One region of the Paenibacillus sp. J22P143 genome, then DNA from elsewhere that is predicted to be linked to it. Evidence: riboswitches for the same ligand, from Rfam matches in the RefSeq annotation. Region 1 holds a riboswitch; each other region holds the start of a gene.
What was found. A riboswitch is a leader RNA that binds a small molecule or an ion and turns the genes downstream of it on or off. The one in region 1 is predicted to bind cyclic di-GMP.
Positions count from the first base shown of each region.

Region 2: it holds a riboswitch for cyclic di-GMP, as region 1 does, so the genes downstream of both, AC58PQ_RS06795 (hypothetical protein) here and AC58PQ_RS16545 (PilZ domain-containing protein) in region 1, are expected to answer to the same signal.
Region 3: it holds a riboswitch for cyclic di-GMP, as region 1 does, so the genes downstream of both, AC58PQ_RS24325 (transglutaminase-like domain-containing protein) here and AC58PQ_RS16545 (PilZ domain-containing protein) in region 1, are expected to answer to the same signal.

Region 1 is NZ_JCAUAQ010000011.1:13,500-21,558, forward strand. It holds gene AC58PQ_RS16520 (ABC transporter substrate-binding protein) at 1-1,382, shown strand, start outside; gene AC58PQ_RS16525 (hypothetical protein) at 1,372-1,527, opposite strand; tRNA gene AC58PQ_RS16530 (tRNA-Arg) at 1,608-1,681, opposite strand; gene AC58PQ_RS16535 (DUF1648 domain-containing protein) at 1,842-2,339, shown strand; gene tadA (tRNA adenosine(34) deaminase TadA) at 2,348-2,785, opposite strand; cyclic di-GMP riboswitch class I at 3,061-3,147, shown strand; gene AC58PQ_RS16545 (PilZ domain-containing protein) at 3,261-3,995, shown strand; gene ychF (redox-regulated ATPase YchF) at 4,074-5,174, shown strand; gene prfA (peptide chain release factor 1) at 5,208-6,272, shown strand; gene prmC (peptide chain release factor N(5)-glutamine methyltransferase) at 6,272-7,165, shown strand; gene spoIIR (stage II sporulation protein R) at 7,320-8,059, shown strand, end outside.
Region 2 is NZ_JCAUAQ010000002.1:699,319-707,377, reverse strand. It holds gene AC58PQ_RS06815 (GerAB/ArcD/ProY family transporter) at 1-765, shown strand, start outside; gene AC58PQ_RS06810 (Ger(x)C family spore germination protein) at 762-1,865, shown strand; gene AC58PQ_RS06805 (hypothetical protein) at 1,990-2,121, opposite strand; gene gloA2 (SMU1112c/YaeR family gloxylase I-like metalloprotein) at 2,111-2,476, opposite strand; gene AC58PQ_RS06795 (hypothetical protein) at 2,516-2,821, opposite strand; cyclic di-GMP riboswitch class I at 2,940-3,033, opposite strand; gene AC58PQ_RS06790 (MDR family MFS transporter) at 3,153-4,376, opposite strand; gene AC58PQ_RS06785 (TIGR01777 family oxidoreductase) at 4,569-5,459, shown strand; gene AC58PQ_RS06780 (glutathione peroxidase) at 5,530-6,024, shown strand; gene AC58PQ_RS06775 (YuzB family protein) at 6,081-6,302, opposite strand; gene AC58PQ_RS06770 (iron-sulfur cluster assembly accessory protein) at 6,302-6,604, opposite strand; gene AC58PQ_RS06765 (winged helix-turn-helix transcriptional regulator) at 6,819-7,178, shown strand; gene map (type I methionyl aminopeptidase) at 7,216-7,962, shown strand; gene ytvI (sporulation integral membrane protein YtvI) at 7,982-8,059, shown strand, end outside.
Region 3 is NZ_JCAUAQ010000026.1:164-8,222, reverse strand. It holds gene AC58PQ_RS24335 (Ger(x)C family spore germination protein) at 1-66, shown strand, start outside; gene AC58PQ_RS24330 (collagen binding domain-containing protein) at 210-3,545, opposite strand; gene AC58PQ_RS24325 (transglutaminase-like domain-containing protein) at 3,847-4,653, opposite strand; cyclic di-GMP riboswitch class I at 4,666-4,756, opposite strand; gene AC58PQ_RS24320 (class D sortase) at 4,830-5,507, opposite strand; gene AC58PQ_RS24315 (peptide MFS transporter) at 6,355-7,848, shown strand.

The DNA.
Region 1 (8,059 bases):
ATGATGAGTTTAACAAGAAATTGGCAACATTTCTGCCAAACACGAAGGTAGAATTCGTACCCTTTACTAGCGTACAATACCCTGAAAAGTGGAAGTTAATGGCCGCTGCATCCGAGGAAATTGACATCGCATGGACAGGATATGCGTTGGATTATCCAGCTGAGGTCAACAAAGGTTCTTATATTGAATTGGATGCCCTCGTTGATAAATATGCGCCAGAAATTAAGAAAGAGCTTCCTGCCTGGGTACTAGACCGCGCCCGTGTTAATGGCAAATTATATGCCATTCCAAATTATTCACAAGCCGTAGATAACCGTCCAGCATTGCGTGTACCGAAAGAGTTTGTCGAAAAAGGATACATCGATCCGAAAGTAGCACAAGAAACTTTCTTTAAAACGGGTCCTGTCTCCAAGGAATCTCTCGCTGTCATCGAAGGTTACCTAGAGAAATTGAAACAGAACAATCAATTACGCAAAGGGTTTAGCCCAGCTGTACTTACGAGTATGCAGCATCACAATATCATTACACCATCTTTCAAATTAGTAGGCGATTTGAAAGATCCGAAGAGCCTAAAGGTAATCAATTTGTATGACACACCTGATGAGCAACGTTATATCAAAACAATGACGGATTGGTTTGCCAAAGGATATATCCGTAAAGATATGTTGAGCTTGCAAAATCAGCGACAAGATGAAGGTAAGCCAGATGGAAACGTCGCTTGGTTCCATACGATGGTTGGCAGTATCGAAGATGTTTCGAAATCAGAGTCAACAAGATATGGTTTCCCAATTCAGGTTATTCCAATGGAAGAGAAGTATACCATCTCCAATTTGTCTGATGGCACAAACCTTGCTATTACAAGAACATCTAAAAACCCTGAGCGTGCTATGCAGCTTATTAATTTGTTAGATACTGCTAAAGGGAAAGATCTATATAACCTTTTGGTATGGGGTATTGAAGGCAAACATTACAAGAAAATTGGCGACAATAAAATCGAAACCATTGGTTACTCAGGTCAAGGAACAGCAGATGCAAAATATGGCGCATTTCCATGGAATCTTGGTAATGTAGCTAACAGTTTCGAAACACAAGCTAATCCAGCTAATTACACGAAAATTTGGCAAGACGCGAATGCCAGTGCTACAGTTTCACCATTACTTGGTTATAAGCCTAATCTTGATCCAATTAAAATAGAACTTGCACAGATTGCTGCGGTTGTTAAAGAATATGCTGGCACTGGAACTGTCATTGAAACAGGAGCAGTTACTGATTCTGAAAAAAAATATGCAGAATTCATTGATAAAATGAAAAAAGCAGGTTCAGACAAAGTAATCGCTGAACTTCAAAAACAAGTTGACGAGTTCTTGAAAACTAAGAAATAATTCGAAAAAGAGTCATGGCTTGTGTCATAACAAGCCATGACTCTTTTTCAATTTCACCATTTAAAAATTCTTGATAGATTTTTGACTGCGAACTGGTATCTCTTGACATAATTCGTTTTTTGCCTAGGAATGATGCTTTGGACATAGAAAAAACCCTCCAAGTTGGTTTGTCGCCAATGGAGGGTCTTAGTGTTTACATGGTTTAGCCTTAAAATATAAGGTATACGCGCCCGATACGATTCGAACGTACGACCTACAGTTTAGGAAACTGTTGCTCTATCCTGCTGAGCTACGGGCGCATAGTATCGTCATTCTAACACGAGATGTTTTGGAGGTGCAACCATTTTAGCCCATGGACATGAAGAAGGTTTCATTTGAGCAAGGAATGTACATAGTGAATAAAGAATAGTATAAACATTTACTACAATTCTTTATAAATCGATAGAAAGAAGGTGCCACGTGAAGAATCGTCCCGTCATTCAACTGCCCAGAACTAAAGCTGAAACAGTTCTTGATGTCATCTCTCTGTTAGTGATCGTAAGTATGATCGCTTATGTAGCTTACGAATGGCATGCCTTGCCAGAGCGAATTCCGATGCATTTTAACGGTAAAGGGGATATCGATGGTTGGGGGAATAAGATGAGTTTGATTGCCTTACCACTCATAGGTGTTATCGTCTATGTTGGCTTGACTCTCCTAAGCAAGATCCCTCATGTGTATAATTATCCGTCCCCAATTACGACCGAGAATGCCCATGGACAATACCAGAATGCTCGTTTATTTATCAACAGTTTAAAAGCGATGATTGTAATTCTGTTTGGCTTCATTGAATGGTCTGTTGTCCAAAGCGCTAAAAAGGGTATCGCTGATCTTAACGTATGGATCCTGGGCTTCCTGCTGCTGATGCTGTTTGGCACAATTATCTTCTTCATCGTACGTTCGATCCAGTTAAAGTAAGGAAGGTTTTACGCCTTCCCGCGCAATTTTCGAAAAAACTGCGTCAACATCGTGGAACACTCCTCTTGTAAAACGCCGCTTACCACATCGACCCGGTGATTGAACCGGTCCTCCTGCAGCAAGTTCATTAACGTCCCCGCACAGCCTGCCTTCGGATCTACCGTTCCGTAAATCACTTGAGGAATACGTGCTTGCACGATCGCACCTGCACACATCGGACAAGGCTCCAGCGTCACATAGAGCTGGCAGTCTAGAAGACGCCAAGCCTGTAAATGCTCACTTGCCTGCTTAATCGCAATCATCTCCGCATGCGCGAGAGGATCTAAGGTTGTTTCACGTAAATTATAACCGCGGCCAATAATTTGACCTTGATGGACGACGATGGCGCCGATCGGTACTTCACGGATTGCTTCGGCCTTCAGTGCCTCGCCGATCGCTTCTTTCATCCAGGGGATATGTTCATCCACAGGGGGACACCTCGCAATAATAGTCTATCCACATGTGTATAAACATCCGAACAAATATTCGTTGTTAACAAGCTGTGGATAACAATGTGGATAACTTGTAAACCTGTGGATATTCATTCCACTACACATTCATACAATAAAAACAGGGCTCATGCAAGGATTTTAGTTGAAAGAAATAACTAGGCTACGTATAATGGTGATAACAGTGGGTCTTTTAGACCATAAATGATGAACGACATAACATTCATAGCAAGGTTCGACAATGGCAAACTTGTTGAAAAGCAAGGACGCAAAGCTGAGGGTCTAAGGTTCTAATGAACTATGGCAGTCTGGTTACCGACAATCGATGCTTTTATTGATTAAGGTGATAGACTGTCCCTTTCTTGTGGGGCAGTCTATTTTGTGCGGAAACATACATGAACATCCATCAATAAAGGGCGAGGTGTAGGTGAGCATGGCGATGAAGCAGGATGCTTTGAAGCGATATGGTTGTAAAGAAGGATACGATGCGGAAGTATTGATCGATTGCCGGGCTGTTGTAGGGAAGGATGATTTCGTATCCACGGGTATTCTGACCTATGCCCAAGGGGACATTATGGAAATTGAACTACCGGAATATGATGTGTTCCAACTGGGTGACAAGGTGAAGATTACGATGTATACCAAATCAGGGCTATTCGTCGTGCATACGACCGTTGTCGCCAGAGAACCAGGTTCGCTCATTGTCATTAATCCACCTGAGAATCGCAGAAGATTCGCGGAGAAGCGGGAATTCCCAAGGGTCAATGTAAGAAGATTTGGTCAGATCCTCGAATTTCAGAATGCGAATCAAAAGGAGCCCCAACAGCTTGAAACCCCGATAGATATTTCAATTAAAAATATTTCGATGAATGGTATCGGTTTTACGATAGACGACAATGGCATGATTGATAAGATTCTACATATAAAATGTACACTTTACGTGCAATTAGAGTTGGGCTTCGATATGCCTTGTCAGTTGGAAATTATAAGGAAAGAAAAGCTAGAGGACACCTATTATTATGGTGCTAGCTTTGAAAGCGTTCCCGCTGAACAAAGCAATGCGCTGCGCGGTTTTATTTTGCGGAATCAGATCAAAACGTACTTCGTGCAAAAGCGGGATGACGAGTTCAAAATAGCAATGGAAAAAAAGTCTGCGGCGAATCGATAGCTTGCAGGCTTTTTTTTGCCCTCCAAGTACTATATAATAAGAAGGATGATTTTCGAAAATTAAGGAGTTGTAACGACAATGGCTTTGAAAGCAGGTATCGTCGGTCTACCGAACGTAGGAAAATCGACATTGTTTAATGCAATTACACAGGCGGGGGCAGAATCTGCGAATTATCCGTTCTGTACGATCGATCCGAATGTTGGGGTAGTTGAAGTACCAGACGAGAGATTGCAGAAGCTGGTGGAAATCGTTGTGCCTAAGAGTATCGTGCCGACGGCCTTCGAATTCGTTGACATTGCGGGTTTAGTTAAGGGTGCGAGCAAAGGCGAGGGCCTTGGAAATAAATTTCTAGCACACATCCGTGAAGTTGATGCGATTGTGCATGTTGTGCGTTGTTTTGAGGATGATAATATTACTCACGTTTCTGGGAAAGTTGATCCGATTGGCGACATCGAGACGATTAATCTTGAATTGATTTTGGCAGACATTGAGTCGGTTGATAAAAAGATCGAGCGTTCACGCAAAAACCTCAAAGGCGGCGACAAGAAGGTGGTTGCTGAGGTTGAGTGTTTGGAACGTATCAAAGAAGCCTTATATAACGATATGCCAGCACGCAGCTTGGATTTGACAGAAGATGAGCGCCTGCTAGTTCGCGATCTTCATTTGCTAACGATGAAGCCAGTGCTCTACGCGGCAAACGTGAGTGAAGATGAAGTTGCAACTGCGGACGACAATGCATACGTTAAAATTGTGAAGGCATTCGCTGAGAAAGAAAACAACGAAGTCGTTTCCATTAGCGCGAAGGTTGAATCCGAAATTGCTGAGCTGGAAGAAGAAGAAAAAGCGATGTTCCTGGAAGAGTTGGGACTTCAAGAGTCCGGCTTGAATAGATTGATCAAAGCAGCATATAGAAAACTAGGCTTGTACACGTATTTCACAGCTGGCGTGCAAGAAGTTAGAGCATGGACGATCCGTAAAGGAACGAAAGCTCCGCAAGCGGCAGGCGTGATTCATACGGATTTCGAACGTGGATTCATTCGTGCGGAAGTTGTGTCGTACAACGATTTGTCAGCTGCAGGATCGATGGCTGGTGCTAAGGAAAAAGGCCAAGTGCGTCTTGAAGGTAAAGAGTACGTGGTGAATGACGGCGACGTTATGCATTTCCGTTTCAATGTTTAATGATTTATAAAATAGAGAAAGGAGTGATCCCCTATGTTGGATCGACTTCAGTCCATTGTGGACCGCTATGACAAACTAAGCGAGTTATTGTGTGACCCGGATGTAACGAGTGATACGAAGAAACTAAGAGAGTATTCCAAAGAGCAATCTGATCTTCAGGAAGCTTATGATGCTTATAATGAATATAAGAGCGTGAGTGAACAGCTAGCTGAAGCGAAAGTGATGCAGAACGAGAAGCTGGATGATGAGATGCGTGAAATGGTCAAAATGGAGATCGATGAGCTTAGCGACCAATCCGCTAAACTCGAAGAACATCTTCGCATTCTGATGATGCCGAAGGATCCGAATGACGATAAGAACGTTATCGTAGAAATCCGCGGTGCGGCAGGCGGCGATGAAGCTGCGCTGTTCGCAGGCGATCTGTACCGGATGTACACGCGTTATGCAGATGGTCAAGGATGGAGAACGGAAATTCTCGATGCGTCCGTCAATGATTTGGGCGGATTCAAAGAGATTATCTTCATGATTACGGGAAAAGGTGCTTATAGCAAGCTCAAGTTTGAGAGCGGTGCGCACCGTGTTCAACGTATTCCAGTAACGGAGTCCGGTGGACGGATCCATACATCCACGTCGACGGTTGTTGTTATGCCGGAAGCAGAAGATGTGGAGGTCGTGATTCATGATGCGGATATTCGCGTAGATACATTCTGTTCCAGTGGAGCGGGCGGTCAGTCTGTTAATACAACGAAATCCGCTGTACGTGTAACGCACGTACCAACGGGTATCGTCGCAACGTGTCAGGATGGTAAATCGCAGAACTCCAACAAAGAGTCAGCGCTTCGCGTACTTCGTACGCGGATTTCAGATAAATTGCGTGAAGAAGAAGAAGCGAAATATGCCGGCGAGCGTAAAAGCAAAGTCGGAACGGGCGACCGTTCAGAGCGTATTCGTACCTACAACTTCCCGCAAAGCCGTATTACCGATCACCGCATCGGCTTGACGTTGCACCGTTTGGAAACGGTTCTTAACGGCGATATGGCGGAAATTGTGTCAGCGTTAACGATTGCTGCACAATCCGATGCCTTAGAGGCGATGTAATGACGACTGTGAAAATGACTGTAAGAGAAGCCTTTGTGAAGGCTTCTTCTTTTTTAGGGGAGCAAGGCGTGGCGGAGGCTTCGTCTTGCACGGAGTTGTTGCTGCAGCACCTGTTAGGCGGCTGCACGCGCACGGAGCTCCTGTTCCGCTGGTGGCAGGAACCGATGCCCGAAGAGCTGGTCGCCACGTGGGACCAGCTGGTAGCAAGGAAGGCCGCGGGTGAGCCGGTGCAGTATATCACCGGCGAGCAGGATTTCTTCGGCCTTCCGTTTGAGGTCGGGCCGGCCGTGCTGATCCCGCGGCCGGAGACCGAGCTGCTCGTGGAGGCTTTGCTCCACGAGGGCTCGCGTCTGTTCCCGCAAGGCGCTCCGCTGCTTGCGGATGTGGGCACCGGGAGTGGTATCATCCCGGTGACGATCGCGCACGCGCGCCCTACGTGGCGCGTGGCGGCCAGCGACATCTCCGCGGCAGCGCTGGAGATGGCCGTAAAGAACGCGCAGCGCCACGAAGTGGCTGAGCGGATCGAGTGGCTCGAGGGCGACCTCCTCGAGCCTTATATTGAGCGCGGGCTCGCGCTGGATATGGTGGTGTCGAACCCACCATACATCCCGGATGGCGACCTGCCGGCGCTGATGCCCGAGGTGCGGCTATTCGAGCCGCACACGGCTTTGTTCGGCGGTGTCGAGGGACTCGACCTGTACCGCCGATTGATTTCGCAGCTGCACCGGCTGCCGCGAATCCCGACCGTGGTCGGGTTCGAGGTGGGCATCGGGCAGGCGGAGGCTGTTGCGGCGTTGCTGCGCGCCGCAGCTAGCTGGACGGAGATCCGCTTCGTGCAGGATCTCCAGGGGATCGATCGCCACGTGATCGCGATCCGCTCTCCAGAGCTGTAGCCGATGCTCCGAGATCGGCTAACCCTATCTATCAGCTGCGGTAACTCTAGCAACTCTACCATTTTACAAAAAATCATAGATTCATAGGTTTAGCCCCGCCTACTCTTGTCCATACTGGTTAGTATTATAAGGGACGGGAAAGGGGCTACTCTCCATGGTTAAGAGAACAGAGCGCCAATCATTTAAGAGTTTATTATTCATTTCTTTTGCACTTATTCTTATGATTATGTGTTGGGAATCCAATCGGACGAATGCGGCGGTAATTTCGCCTACGATACCAGAGGAGTCCATTCGTTTGCGTATTCTAGCAAATTCGGATTCTGCGCAAGACCAAGCACTGAAACGCGAGATTCGCGATGCGATTATTGCCCGTATGCAGGAGTGGGTTGTTGGACCACATTCCTTGGACGAGGCGAGAGCCGTTGTGAATGCGCATTTGCCCGAATTTGATCAGCTAGTTGGAGAGATGATTGCGTCCCGTGGCTATAGCTATCCGCATACGGTTGATCTGGGAGTTGTCCCTTTTCCAACCAAAATGTACGGAAATGACGTCTACCCAGCAGGGGATTATGAGGCATTGCGTGTTGTGATTGGTTCTGGTGAAGGCCAGAATTGGTGGTGTGTGCTGTTTCCACCTTTATGCTTCGTAGATTCCGTGTCCGGCGAAGCCGTAGCATCTGCAGCAGTTGTCGTGGCCAAAACGACAGATGAGAACGGCAAGGAAAAAAAGCCAACCAAAGAAGCTAAGGCTAAAGCTAGCGAAACATCGTCTGCCAAAAAGAAAGATGATGCTTCAGCCAAAGATAAATCAGCCTCCACATCCACGGAGAAATCCGTGAAGAAAGAAAAGGATGCCGAAGTTGTGGCAGCAGCAGCAACGCCTTCAGATGAACC
Region 2 (8,059 bases), on a different contig from region 1:
CTGTTTGTGGACACGCCTAAATCGATAATCACTCTTATGCTTCTTGTCGTGTGCGGCTATGCGGCAACGTCATCACTAAAGCAGCTAGCTCATGTATCGCAAACCTTTATGTTATTCGCCTACATTAGTTTTTTGCTTATCGTTATAAGCGGAGTCTATGGACTTGACATCAAAAATTTGTTGCCAGTTTTGCCTGACGGCTGGTTACCGGTTTTGAAGGGAGTATATTTTGCATTTAGCGCTTATGTAGGCTATGATCTGCTCCTTTATGCCTACCCGTACGTGCAGACCTCAAGCAAAAAGAAGCTGCTTTTTACAATGTTGCTGGCGAACGGCAGCACGACCATATTCTATGTTGTGGTCTGCCTGATCTGCTCTATGAAGTTCAGCTTGGAACAGCTCTCCGTTATTCCAGAGCCAATCATTTTTATTCTAAAGAACTATAAGATTGACATCTTACAGAGTATTGATACCTTGTTCCTAATCTTCTACGCATGCATAGTATCGGCAACGATCTATGTCTATTTCTTTATGGCTGTTAAAGCATTGCTGCATATACGCAGTCAAGGTCTGGGCAAGCAGCATGTTTGGGTATGGGCAATTGTATGTGTTTGTTTCATTGGAAGTTTCTTTGTAGAGGAGCGTTTATCCATTTTGCGGTATGGCTCGATTCAGGACGTCATTTCTATCATATTGATCGTCGTTCTACCAGTCGTTCTGCTCTTGATTTCTGGACTACGAGGCACTGGGAGGAGCGAGATATGAAGAGAGTAATTACAGCACTAATCATTTGCCTGCTGCTAACAGGATGCTGGGATCAGCTTCAACTAAAGGAGATGCTATTTGCCGACATTATCGGGCTCGATTACGATGGTGACGGCAAACAGCTCAAGGTAAGCTTTGTTATTTCCTCGCTTAAGAATGTTTCTCAAGGCGGAGGCACCTCGAATAATTTATACCTTGCGTCAAAAGGCGAAAACCTCTATGACGCCGTAAATAATACAAACAAGGAAATGCCTGGAGCTCTTCATGTATTGGAGACCAGGTTGTTTCTAATCAGCACCCGATTTGCCAAAGATCAGCCGCTGAACTATCTGAATATTACTGGTCAATTTAGAGCCAATCCGTTATATGGCTATCTAGCGATGTATGACGGCGATCTTTCCAAGCTGCTGGCTACGAAAAAACTTAAAGAAGATCTGACTCCAGCGGATTTTTTAGTTGGCTTATTGGATGGTGAGATAAAAAGAGGAAAAATCCCTTCAAACCAATTACTCGAATATATACTCGGGGGAGAACGATTCATGAACGACTTCGCACTTAACCGATTCGAACCTTATGGGAACGGTGCTCGTCTTGCAGGTACCGGTTTGTTTAAAGACGGGACGTATACAGGCGTCAACCTGAATCCTGAAGATACCCAGCTGACCGTTCTAATGTATGGCGTTCTAGGCAATTCCGAGTCGCTCTCTGGTAAAATTGGTGAAAAAAATTATATGACTGTGATCAAGCATGCCAAACGAGATTTCCAGATTATCTCTAATCACGACGGTCTTAGCCAAATTAACATCTCGTTACAACTAGATCTTAAATTGATCGAGGCTGGGCTTGAATTAAAAAAACACACGAAACCTATGCTTATAGAGTTGGAGAAGGAAATTACAGTTGATCTAACTGCGAGGATATCTAACGTGATTGCAACCTTGCAAAAGAGCAATTGCGATATCTTGCAGCTTGGGCATGAGTTTGCTGCCTATCATCCGAAGCAGTTTAAAGGCAAGGACTGGTGGCGCGAGCAGTATCCGAAGATCACGATTAAGCCAGACGTTAAAATTCGAATTCTTAACTCCGGCGTATTGGACTAACACTGAAGTACCACTACGTACCGTATTTAGCTACGTATAGCTCACCTAAACAAACAAAATCCCTCACAAATGCCACTCATCTCTTTGCTATTCAGCAGCAGACAGACCGAGCACTTTGAGGGATTTATTGTTTCCAAATGACATCAATCAGCAGCGCCCACAAGGGGATAGACAGTAGAACGCTCCAGAGGCACCCTTTGGGCATCGCTAACTTGGGTTCCTCTTCGGTCTTCTGGTTACGTCCATTATTCCACATATTCCACCAACTCCAACGGCAACCCATCAGGATCAGCAAAAAACGTGTAGCGATTCCCTGTGATTGGATCCACTCGCACAGGTTCAACCGCGATTCCCTTACTTTCCAGCTCTTGAACACTTTGATCCATATCAGCAACAACGAAGGCCAAATGTCGTAAGCCCCGCGCCTCTGGTTGATTCACACGTAAAGGTGGATTCGGAAACGAGAACAATTCTATTTCTTGCTCCGTATGCCCAATACGCAAATCCAATTTATACGAGTCTCTTTCGGCGCGATAGGTTTCATGAATGACCGTGAGTCCAAGTAAATGAACATAAAAATGCTTCGAGCGCTCATAACGACCTAGTGACAATTAGAAAATCTCGAACAACAACAAAAAAGAACGATTCACCTAGATAGGCTGAACCGCTCTTAATTTGGATGATAAACATTGAAATAGTCTTGTTAAAAAGCCTTCGATCTGAGCCATCGGTGGCATTTTCACAGAAAGCTTTACTTCACCTTTCCAGTAGAAAATGAGAATGCTATTATTTCTTCCGTGGAACATTTCGACATCCCAACAGGCTTCCTTTAATGCATATTCTTCTCGGTTTATCATGAGCTTAGGTCCATCCGTGGATGGCACCAAACGTGCAACATGGTTACCGCATAACGAGGTTGCTTTCTGTTCCTCTTGCAATTGATTGTTCGATTTCATGCCGCTAGGGTCTCCTTTGTGCAAATTGTTGAGATTTGTTTTTTTGTTTCGCTATGACAGAGAAAAAAACCCACCGTAGTGAACCGACTAGAGGGGTTCTGATGTGAATTCCCAATCGTTCGGCGGCTGGCTGGCTGCTTGTCCTTTGCAGGAGAAGTAAGGCCCCTGTAGCTTTGCGTCACTGGCTTTCGCCAGCTTTGCCTTTGTCGAGATGGCGTGCAGAATCTTTTTAGTTGAAGCCGTGAATGAAACGATACATCCTATACTCTCAAGGATAAGGGATGGCGATTTGAATTCGAATAGTTCATAGGAACTAATTTTACGAAATTCATCAAAATGTTTGCATTTTCGACGATATTTTCACCGTTTTTTGACGTATTGTGCCTCTCCAATAGAAAATGGAACCCACCAAGGATAACATAGCAATCACGAGAAACAGCGTACTACCACCATAAGATACCAATAAAAATCCGCCAATCCATGGCCCCATAAAATGTCCGATGTTCGTTAGCGTTTGAGCGCCATAATACGTTCCACGCATTTGTTCCGGGGCAAGCTTATCAATCAACATGTTCGCGGCAGGATAATTCAGAATTTCACCAAAAGTGAAAATTCCCATCGATATAATGAGCCATGTGAGCGAATGCGAAAAGGCAAATCCGATATCGCCTAAAGCGAACATCAAGTTTCCAACAACGATGGCGGTTAAAGGTGAATACTTTTCAGCCCATTTCCCCAGCGGTATCTGCATCGCAATGACGACAATGGCATTGGCGCTCATGAGAATCGCAAACATTTTGACCCCATCAGCAAAATCCCTTTGAAGGTACTGTGATAATGTGACCATAACCTGCGAATATCCGATGGCTCCGATAATTCCGCCGATAATGTACAATCGGAAGGTGACATCCTTACGAATGACGCTTAATGCCGAACTAAAAGTAACGAGTGCTTTCTTCTCACCTTCGATTTTCTTAATGCCGAACTTAATGAGCAGTGCGTAAAGCGTCACACCGTAGATTAAATAGATGATACCTGTGAGCAGGAATGGCAAGGATCCATTCAATGTCGCAAAGAACGCCCCCAGCAAAGGGCCTACAGCCACACCAACGTTAATCGCCATATACCGGAGTGAAAATACCTGTAACCGTTTGGACGGCTCTGTTAAATCGGCCATTAAGGCTTGAGACACAGGCTCATAGAAAGAACGACAAAGTCCATTTAGCATACCCAGCAGCATAAATAAGACCGGTAATTTGACAACTCCGAAGCCAAGGAATACGAATCCCCATCCGAAGAGAGCCGCGAGCATAATCACGCGCCGTCCGAATCGGTCTGACAACGTGCCGCCAACAAACCCGCCGAATGTGCCTGCCAAAGCACCCATGCCAATTACGATACCAATAAGTCCAGGACTCATAGTTGAGTGCTTAGCCAAATAGATCGCGAGAAACGGTAAACTCATAGAAGACGCAGCCCGAGCCATGACTGTTCCTAAGATAAGCGTATGTACGATTGGATGATAGGATTGAAAAAAATGACGGATACGATTCATATACGATGACTCCTCTCGCTGACAACAGAATTGCCCTACGGTTAATTAATAGACGCCGAATTCCAATTATACATGAAATGGGTGGATTGTGTCGTATTTTCGAACTAGGAACTTTACCTTTTCATATACGCCTTCTCTCAGATGGTATTTATTGGGTGGAGGTTTTATAATGGCGATATGGAGGTGCTTGAGATGAAAATAGCGATCACAGGCGGCAGCGGGTTTATTGGAAAACGATTAATTTCGTTCTGGTTGGGACAAGGTCATGAACTCATTAATATATCACGCTCTTCCTCGAAGCAGGTTCATGGTATCCGAACATTAACATGGGACGAGTTGGAGAACAATGCTGAACTCCTTGAAGGACTTGATGCCATTGTGAATTTGGCTGGTGAATCCGTTAGTCAGCGTTGGACAGCCGCGGCCAAGACGCGGATTGTTCAATCCCGCTTGCAGGCAGCGGAGCGTGTAGCCAAGCTTGTTGCGAAGTTAGATCCTAAGCCTAAGGTTGTTGTGAATGCTTCTGGTATGTCTTATTACGGCATCTCCGAGACGGACACCTTTGACGAGAACAGTCCTTATCGAAATACAGACTTCTTAGCTGACGTAGTCAAACAGTGGGAGGCAGCTGCTGATCTTATCCAAGGTACACGGGTCGTGAAGGTTCGAGTTGGACTTGTGTTGGATAATAAAGAAGGTGCATTTCCCAAGATGGCACTCCCCTATAAGCTTGGCGTAGGCGGCACCGTTGGCAGCGGCAGGCAATGGCATTCGTGGATACATATTGATGACATGGTGAGATTGATCGATTTCTGTGTGCAAAATGACGCGATAATCGGTCCCGTGAATGCCACGGCTCCAAATCCCGTTACTAATCAAGATTTGGGACGCGCGATTGCGAAAGCTCTGCGAAGACCAAATCTATTTCCAGTTCCCGCTTTCATGATGAAGCTGATTTTTGGAGAACTTTCTGTTCTGCTTCTGGAAGGTCAGAAGGTGATACCTCGTGTCCTGCAGCAGCATGGATTTGTGTGGCGTTTTCCTTTACTAGCAGGCGCTCTTGACAATCTGTTGAAAAAATAGCTTTTCATCCTCATTAAAATTGTGTACAATTAAATTGCGCGAAATACTAGTGACGGAAGGTTGTGCCCCTATGAGCGTTCATCAATTTCAAGTAAAGAACATTCGCGGTGAAGAGAAATCACTTGGTGAATACAAAAATCAGGTCCTACTCATTGTAAATACCGCGACACAATGCGGATTAGCTCCACAGTTCAAAGGGCTTCAAGAACTACACGACACCTACAAAGATCAAGGTTTTAGTGTCCTAGGCTTTCCCTGCAATCAATTCAGAGATCAGGAACCTGGCGATAATAAACAGGTTGAACAAGCATGCCAACTTAATTTCGGCGTTAATTTCCCGTTATTCGCCAAGGTCGATGTGAATGGCGCGGATGCCCATCCGTTGTATCGTTATTTGAAGAGTAAGGCATCTGGCCTATTCGGGTCCGGCATCAAATGGAATTTCACCAAATTTCTAGTGGATGGCAACGGGAATGTGATCAAACGTTTCTCTCCAACGACGACACCTCGCAAAATTGAACGACAAATTCAAAAACTGTTGGAAAAATCACCCGTTCATTCTTAAGTTCAGCGTAAATGAAAAAGCATCCTGTCCTACTAATTCGGACGGATGCTTTTTATTCATTTCACATATTTCTTCGCTTTTTCAATAGCTTCGTCTTCCGTTGCGCCCGTAATGTATCGGCCATTAATAAAGATAAATGCGAACCGCGAACATGGACCGCAATACGACTTGCACGCAACTTTGACTTCCGTGTCCGGTGCAATGGCACTTATTTTGGCAAGTGCCGATTTCACCTTCATGTGTTTGCATTTATCACAAATGCGTATATCATTCCGCATTAGTGGTCTCCGTGGTTCCCCTTGCTTGGGTTAGTAATCATGAAGCCTTCTTCTGGTGTGTAGAAGTAGTCAATTCGAATACCGTCTAGAAGCGGCTCCGTTTGATCCAACAAAACATCAATTCCTTTATCCGTGTTGACCACGATATCATTGGCTGATTTATCATCAAGACCCAAACCATAGTGAGCATGATCACCATGCTTATGCGTCACTTGCACACGAACCAACAAATTTTTGTTTTCTTCTTTATTAAGCTCCAATTGAAGTACCTTTGCTGCATTACGAGAAATTTTGACTTTCATATGTACACATCTCCTGAAACAATAAATTTTAATTCTATTGTAAAGAATCTACGGCACGAAATCAACCTTGTCCTATTCTGCCCTTCTATTGCCAAATTCCATAAGGAACTTTAAAATACATAGTAGTGTGACTAATACTCCCTTATTACAAAATGTTAACTTACTTACCTTTAAGTAAGTATCCTTTATGACTTTGATGAAAGGAAGCGATCTCATGTCAACGCTTGAAAATGAAAAAGTAGCTCCACTCAGCAACTATGTTCCCAAAAATCCCAAAGAAATCGAATGTTCAATCGAACGAACACTGGAAGTCATTGGCGGTAAATGGGCATTTCTTGTCCTTCGTGAATTGTTCTGTGGAACGAAGCGTTTCGGAGAGCTCCAGCGTCAAATTACGGGCATCAGCCCAAAATCCCTCACGGATATTTTGCGCCATCTTGAAGAACATGGGGTTTTGGAGCGCATGGCGTTCCCAACAGTTCCTGTAACGGTCGAGTATACGTTGACACCAAAAGGTCAGGATCTGCATCAAATTATTAAAGAGATGAAGCTTTGGTCAGCAAAATGGACATAATGACAATTTAAGGATACTTGTAGAGGAGAGGATCTTGATGATTACGATCAAAACAAAAGAACAAATTGAAGCGATGGGGAAAGCAGGCCGCATCCTTGCCGATTGTCATAAAGAAATTGCGAAGCTGATTCGCCCAGGCATTACTTCGTGGGAAATCGATCAATTCGTAGAAGGCTTTCTTGCTAAACATGGTGCAACTCCTGAGCAAAAAGGCTATCATGGCTATCCTTATGCAACCTGTGCATCGGTGAATGACGTCATTTGTCACGGCTTCCCGAAAAAAGAGCCTCTGAATGATGGTGATATTGTAACCATTGACATGGTCGTTCGCATCGATGGCTGGTTAGCTGACTCCGCTTGGTCTTACGCAGTTGGCAACATTTCTCCTGTCGCTGAAAAGCTGCTTCAAGTAACGAAGGAATCACTTTATAAAGGCATTGAAAAAGCAGTAATCGGCAACCGCATCGGGGATGTCTCTCATGCCATTCAAGTGTATGCCGAGTCGCAAGGCTTCTCCGTAGTCAGAGATTTCATCGGGCATGGGATTGGCTCCGACATGCACGAAGAGCCGCAAGTGCCTCATTATGGACCTGCTGGCAAAGGGCCGCGCATTAAGGAAGGCATGGTGTTCACGATTGAACCGATGCTGAATGTGGGTAAATATCATTCCAAGGTCGACCAAGATGGTTGGACAGCTAGAACGTATGACGGCAGCTTATCTGCACAATACGAGCATACGATTGCGATTACAAGCAATGGACCGATTATTCTAACTGAACAATAACCGATCTGGAGGAACAGGGATGCTTTCTTTTTACAAGAAATATTGGCGAACGGTATTTGACATAGGGCTCATCGCATTAACCGTCTATTTATTCATG
Region 3 (8,059 bases), on a different contig from region 1:
CTGTCAAAGGCGGACATTCACGTCTCCGTTAAGGTGACCATTGAAAGCATGGGACCAGTGAAATGACTGGTTTTGGAACAAGAGTAAGCGCAGATCAAGCTCGACGACGAATGTAAGACAAAACATTTCATTAGGAAAAGGTTGAATACATCTCAATTCACGAAAATGAAAGAGTTTGTGGAGCGTAATTCAATTGGAAATCCTTTAACTTATTTGCTCTTCAGTAATCTCTTTCTCAGAATGACTCCTAAAAGAATCAAAGCGGCACCTGCTATTTCAACATACAAATGGCTGGCTTCCCCAGTCTTAGGAAGTGTCTGTCCTGGTGTTTCTTTGTCAGATACAGTATCCGGATCTATTGTTACTTTTCCGAGCTCCGGTTTTTTGCTGATGGACGGAATACCTCCCTTCGGCACATCAATGTCTACTTCAATTGGTGTGTCCTTATCCGTTGTTTTATCATCTGTGGACAGAGTTGGCGATGGTGTTGGCGATGGTAATACCGGCGTCGGCGTAGATGTTGGTTTCGTACTCGGTGCTGCCGATGGCGATGGTGTCAGTGTTAACTTGAACAGAGTCGGAGTTGGTTGATTTCCCCCCGTTCCCGACGATCCCTGTTTAGCATTCGTTACATTTAAGCTGAAGCCTGACACTGAATTAATTGTGACTGGATGCTCGCTTGAATCAAGCACGTACCCAGCTGGAGCCACTGTTTCTTTAACAATATAGTCTCCTGATAATAACTTCTTGAAAACGACCTTACCTGTCGAATCCGTTGTCAATGTACTGATAAGTGACTGTGTCGAACCAGTCTTCCTATACAATTCAAAGGTTGCTCCGCTTAGCAGTAAAGTACTGTTAGCTGAATCAACTTTTTGTACGGTTAGCGAGCCTCTGACACCGGTGCCTGTGCCGGATCCGCTTGAGACACCGACCACAATGCTTTTAGTTGTAGCTATAGTCCCTGTAGTCACATTGTTGCCGCTAAAGCTGACTGCGTTCGAGACCGAATCATGGTCGTTGGCAACAATCAACGATTGATACTCTAAGATATACGCGGTAGTAATCTGATGCAAGAAGCTTAACTCGAAAGTCTGCTTGCCATCATCATCAGTCCGGAAAACCAAGGTGTAGTCCGTGCCCTTGGTCAGTTCCGCTCCCTTGGACACGTCACCGTTAACAGCTAAACTTGTTGCAAATAGATGGAACGAATCTGGCAATAAGAGCTGGTTGCCTGTTGGAGTATCAATGATTTTCGCATCTGCTACTGTAGACTGTCCGCGATTCATATTAATCGTCCAGTTAATTTTGTCGCCGTTTTGTATGCCGTCCTTGTTAACATACTCCCCCCCGTGGGGGATGATAACAGAAGCCTTCAGGTCCTTGGATACTGGATTATTAGTCCCGTCAAACAATTTAGCCGTATTGCTGACTTGATTATCGATTATTTCACCGGCAAGACTTGTATTAAAGACGATATAATATGGCGTAGTAATGGGCTGTAAGAATGTCACAACTAGCTTATTGTCATTGCCAACTAAATAGTTATAGGTGTTAGTTACGATCGTTCCTAGCGAAGGATTACCATTGACTGGGATGTTCATGTTGTACACATTAAGAGTTCCCTCAACTAGTTTTTGACCCGACTCTAGAATATCCTGAACTTCAGCTGTGGTAAGAGCTTTACCGTTATAGTTTACCCCAACGGTCCATGAAATTCGTTTCGTAACTGCATTGTACGATCCAAACTTGAATCCATTGTTCTTCACTTCATTCCTTGGGACAAACGTTGCAGAAACTGTTTTCGTCTGCGAGTTGGCAGAGCCGTCAATCCAGTCGATTGTGGCATCATTTTTGAAATCTGATGTGTTGCCATTGATCCAATCATTATTGAATTCCGTATTGTAGCTGATTGTGACCGGTCCAGAAAGAGAACTATTGAATGTTATTTTAATGCCTTGATCAATTGGAGTAGCATTGTCCACTGAGTAATCAGCGGGATTATTCAATATTGTGCTACCTTTTTTAATAATCAATGAGCCTGGTATGAATTTGAGCCCTAGATTAGGAAAAGCGTCTGTAAGTTCAACGCTGTTCATCAGCTGGCTATCATCGTCAACAGCAATGTTCCATGCTACCGTTTTAGCCTGGTAGTCTACTACTCCAACACTCTTGACAATAACCACTTGATTAATGGCACGAACGGCCGTTTCGCTAACTCCACCTTCGATAGTAACCTTATTCGTTATTGTTGCACCTTCGACAACACGTTCGATTGTCTTAGTTTGATACGCGATTTTGTATGCCGATGTAATCTGATTATTGAATTGCAGTTTGAATCCAGTTTTGCCAGTCGCGGACGCGGGAGACACTGTATATTGAGTACTAGGTAATTCACTGCTCAATGACTCAGCACCGGATGCGTTCAGTGTAACCAAGTAAACATGAACTGAGTCAGCAACCAACTCCTGGGAATCATCGAACAAGTCTGTCAAAACGGCAACCGCTTGGGCAATCGTCTTTTCATTGTAATTGTATTTGATTGCCCAATTTATGGTCTGTGTACTTGAATCATAGCTCGTCGACTCTTTTTCTAAAGCGCTCCCATGCTGCACTGCAACAGTTGCAGTTGCGCTGATAGGCGTTTTGTTTGCACCTTCAAACGTTGCGGTGTTGACAAATGATGCAAAGTCAGTAGCCGGTGTCGTATATTGAATACGATATGCTGTTCGAATAGGGCTCTCTGTAAAATTGACCGTCAAAGTTTTTCCCGTCATAGCCACTGTGTACTTGCTTGAATCTAACTCAGCTCCCTGCGTCACTGTACCATTCAGCTTAACGTCCAGATCATAGACAGCAACGGTAACTGGAACGGACAGACCAGTAGGAATCGGGTCGTTTACGACCGCGTTCTCTACGGAATTCAACGCCTTATTCACATCCACGGTCCAATCAATATTTTTGGCATTGAAACCTTGCGGAACTCCACTTTTCTCAATTGTTGAGGTGACGTTCGGCTTAAAGTTAATTGAAAAAACTTGCTCTCCGCTGCGAATCGGAATTTTAATAATTTGAGTCGTACTTCCTGTAATGATCTGCGTATCGAATTTCGTTGTGAAAGTCATGATGCCATGTACATAATCATGAGTCTGAATGGAATCATTAAAGGTCATGAGAACTTGATGATTATCCGAGTTTACGCTGAACGTTCCTACACTCTCAGAATCGATCGTAAGAGGTCCGCTGATATCATTAAAAAGTTGAAATTGCTGCGGCAGTGTGAACGTATATGTGTCCCCGTTACCGTAACCATGGTCATTCGGTAGTGACCAGGTATAGTTCACCTGCACCTTGGAACCTTGTTCGTAAACGTTATCGGTCACATTATGTCCCTCATCGTCGTATACAGCCATTGTCACGCTATCAATGATATTGCCTGAAATCGCGGTGGCTGCATTAGCTGGAATCATAAAGCCGATTCCATATATCCCCTGCATGAAAATCATAAGTGAGATCATCAGAGCACTTGTCTTTTTCAACAACATTGTCTTTCAACACTCCATTCTCATCCGACTCTATAAAGAAGTTACAACTTTTATTCTGGAAGCGTCAAGGAGTTTGGATCAGGTAGGTTTTCCCATCGGGACGATGGATAAAGAAAGCAGTCATTTAGAACGTCTCGCCAGCCATTAGCACTCTCGTGACCACCAATGTATAATCCAAGAATCTCACGGTAACCTGAACATAATTTGAACAAGAGCTATAAATAAATAATTAAATAAGGACCTGCATTTGGATTCAAATTCAGGCCCTTATTTATTAAACTTCGAAATAGAACGTATCATTTCAATAAATTTTAGTAATTATATAGTCCGCCGCATCCTTAAGCATTGGTGTAGCTTGTCCGCCTTGAACACGAGCGGAATCGTACGTCGTATCGATAGTTACCCATTCATTGCTATCCTTTAAGAAAACTTGATTCCACGCGTGATAGGTATCAGGAGCACTTACTTCGTATCCCATAACTAAACGTGTAGGAATTCCTTCACTTCTAACCATAGCTGCGAAGACAGCTGCATAATCATAACAGATTCCCTTCGAGGCATTGTAAACTTCATCCAGATCAGGAATGTAGCTAGCTTCTACAGATTTTGCTTTATCAAAATCATATTCGAAATTTTCGGTTATGTACGAATAAATTGTTGCAATTTTATCCAAATCCGACTGGGCATCCACAGTTAATTTTTTCGCCTCAATGACGACTTGCGTATCCGTGTTCCAGTTAAAAAGCAGAATTGACTGCAAAAATACTGCATTTTCGTCTTCCATCTTCACATTTATGCTTTCTTGCGCGACTACTTTATATTTGTTGTTGCTTACTAATTCTGCGATCAGGACATTGTAAGTGCCGTCTCCCAATTGCAGGGGGTATTGAGCCCCTTTTACTAGATTATAGTCGTACATGACGTTCCCCTTTTTAATACGGACAATGGCTTTCGTGTATTTATCATTGGAGTAGTTGAGTGTAATAATTCCCTTTTCCAAATAAGTCTTGTCTGTGATGGATGGAGCGGACGCTGCATAAGTTCCTTTCGGTGTAAGAATCAGGAGAAGTGCAGCAAGCATCGTCATTAACAAGGTTTTTTTGAACACAAAAACTCCCCTTTCGGTAACTGGCTGCCAACTTTGCATAAATGCAAAGGAAGGCCCTTTAGTTTTGCGTCTCTAGCTTTCGCTAGATTTGCCTTTATCGGTGAAGAGCACCGAAGTCATATTTTCTAAATATTGCTATGGTATCATATGCTAGTTGGCTTAATTAGTTAAATTATTCATACCGCTGGCTCTACTAATATCCCCTTAACGACGATCCGATGTGTCGGATTTTCCATAGGGTGGCAGGTAATCAGCGTAATCTCACGATCCTTCCCGTTTCCTTTAAGAACCCAAACATCTTCTGGAAGCACGTATTGCTTGACTTGCACTTTGTACAAATACTTTTTGCTCACCGTATCCACTTCGATCAAATCACCGACAGTTACTTCATCCAATCTATTAAAATTCTTTCCATAGGTAAGGTTCCTATGGCCGGCAATAGCATAATTTCCTATAGCGCCTACATTGCCTGTATTGGCGATGCTGGCTACGGAAAGCTTCATATTGTTCACTGTTGCATCCGTTAGAATCGGAACCTTCAGATTGATCTTGTCTATGACTAAAACACCCTCAATATTTTTCTGCATTATAGAGGCCGGGGTAGATGTCTGCTCTGAGATGAGAGGTTTGGGCTGGCTATTCAAAGACATCACATCTGCCGAAATTGGAGAAGGAATAAAGTCCACCGCCGCATCAGTCACAGGTGCAACCTGATCGATATGCTTTATATTTTCCTGCCATTGCTTCAATATTTTCTGTTGCTGATAGCTCTCATAACGATCATTAACCGTCGGGTAGAGCAACATAATAAATCCTAGGAAGATGCACACAAGTGAAAGATTTCTTTTTATCATCAGGGTTCCACTCCTTAATATTTGCATAATCCATTATGAAGAGAAGCAAGCCTCTGATTATCAATAATTGTAGCTCTCAAAACTTCACCATCCTGTTGATTCAGGTCATCGAAGTTTTATCGTAAGATTTAACAGACGGTGTAGTTTAGAAAATGCTCTTAATATTTTTAATTTCATTCCATTGACCATAATTCTATATGCTTCGAAGGGTAATAAGCAATACAAATATATTCAAGCGAATCCGTTCTTGGTCCTACTCCACCCCTTAGATAGATGTGACGAATGTAAGGGCACTTGACCCGCCCCGACATGGGAGAGAAAATCGCTAAGGGCACCGTGGAGAATACGTGCAGCATTTGGAATGAATTGGGTGAATCAACTCCACATCTGTTCCCGCATGCCTTTTTAACGACACGTCCTAATATATCTCGCTCTCTTTCATTCATCAACAATATATAAAGAATGAAATCCTGCGAATAGACGAGCTTGCGTGAGGAAATCAAATCATACCGAGGGAATTCAACTGACTACTCCTCGTGAGACTCTTTCTTTTTCCAAGAATCATTGCCAATAGTAGAAGTATATTAAATATTAAAAATGAGTTGATCCCATAATACAAATAAGTTAATTTCATTCTCTCAAGCCATTCGCTCACCAAATAACCAGAAACTGCATATTTCTTTACATTTGCTTCTAATTCAGTATATGAATCAAACTTTGTAGTATTTATTAGTGGGAATTCTATTCCATTAGTTAAATCGACTTGTGTTGAACACATAAATCATACTCAACATGGGAATTAATAACTTATTGGCAATAAATAGAAAAAATAAATGAGGTTGATTTTATGTCGGATGCAAATAAACAAAAAATTGTCGAGAGTGTCCCCCAACAGGGCTTTCTCGGACACCCAAAGGGATTATTTACACTTTTCTTTACCGAGTTTTGGGAGCGCTTCTCTTATTATGGTATGCGGGCTATCCTTGTTTTCTATATGTACTATGAGGTGTCAAGAGGTGGGTTAGGACTGGACAAAACCCATTCTCTAGCCATTATGTCCATCTACGGTTCGCTAGTTTATATGTCCGGCATCATCGGCGGCTGGCTGGCCGACAGAATATTCGGCACTTCAAAAGCCTTATTTTACGGCGGGATCTTGATTATGTTTGGCCATATTGTTCTTGCAGTGCCTGGAAGCGTCTCGTTGTTCTTTGTTTCCATGGTGCTCATCGTGCTGGGTACAGGCTTGTTAAAACCAAATGTTTCCAGTGTTGTAGGTGAAATTTACGGTGAAAAAGATAACCGCCGCGATGCCGGATTCAGCATTTTCTATATGGGGATTAACCTTGGAGCATTTCTTTCTCCTTTGGTTGTCGGAACTGTAGGCACACAATATAACTTCCATCTAGGATTTGCATTTGCAGCTGTAGGGATGTTTCTAGGGCTCGTCGTTTTTACGCTCACCAAGAAAAAAAATCTCGGTCTTGCCGGCACATTCGTCGCCAATCCTCTTTCACCGGCTGAAAGGGCAAAAGCGTTCTTCAGGATTGGCTTGGGTGTTGCTCTCGTCGCTATAGCACTGGCTATTACAATTCCAATGGGGCTGCTTACATTTAGTACTTTTGTTAAGTTAGTGGGAATTCTCGGAATTCTCATTCCAACCCTTTATTTCGTTGTCATGTACAGAAGTCCTAAAACAACAGCTATCGAACGTTCCAGAATCATTGCTTACATTCCGCTGTTCATTGCTTCCGTTATGTTCTGGGCGATCCAAGAACAAGGATCAACCATCCTTGCCAATTATGCCGATGAACGCACACAGTTAGACTTTGCAGGCATTCATATTTCACCTGCTTGGTTCCAATCGTTAAATCCGTTGTTTATTATCGTTTTTGCACCCATATTCGCCTGGTTTTGGGTAAAGCTTGGAGAACGTCAACCATCCATCCCTGTAAAATTTGCATTAAGCTTATTGTTCTCCGGTTTATCCTTCATTATCATTCTATTACCTGCTTACTTTGGCGGCACCGGGTCTTTGGTTAATCCATTATGGCTCGTTCTGAGCTATTTCATATGTGTGCTCGGTGAATTATGCTTATCACCTGTAGGTCTCTCCGCTACGACCAAATTAGCGCCCGCCGCCTTCTACGCGCAAAGCATGAGCCTGTGGTTCTTATCAAGCGCTGCCGCTCAGGCCGTTAATGCACAGATTGTTAAGTTCTACACACCAGAAAACGAAATGGGTTACTTCGGTGTCATTGGAGCGATATCACTAATCCTTGGTCTCATCTTGCTACTGCTTGCCCCGAAAGTTCAAAGTTATATGAAGGGTTTACGATAAAAACAAAGCCGCCTTGCACATATCGCAAGACGGCTTCCTGTTTCCTGAGAAAGTTCCCGGTTGCCGGGACACCAACTCCCATGTATAAAGGACATTTCTTTGTTATTTTCACAGTATGCAAATCGTAAGGGAGTCTGAAATCTAACTAACGTGGTGATGTCGAAGTTCTGTTTTGTAACAAAAATGAAATATCACATTCATCGATTGGTAA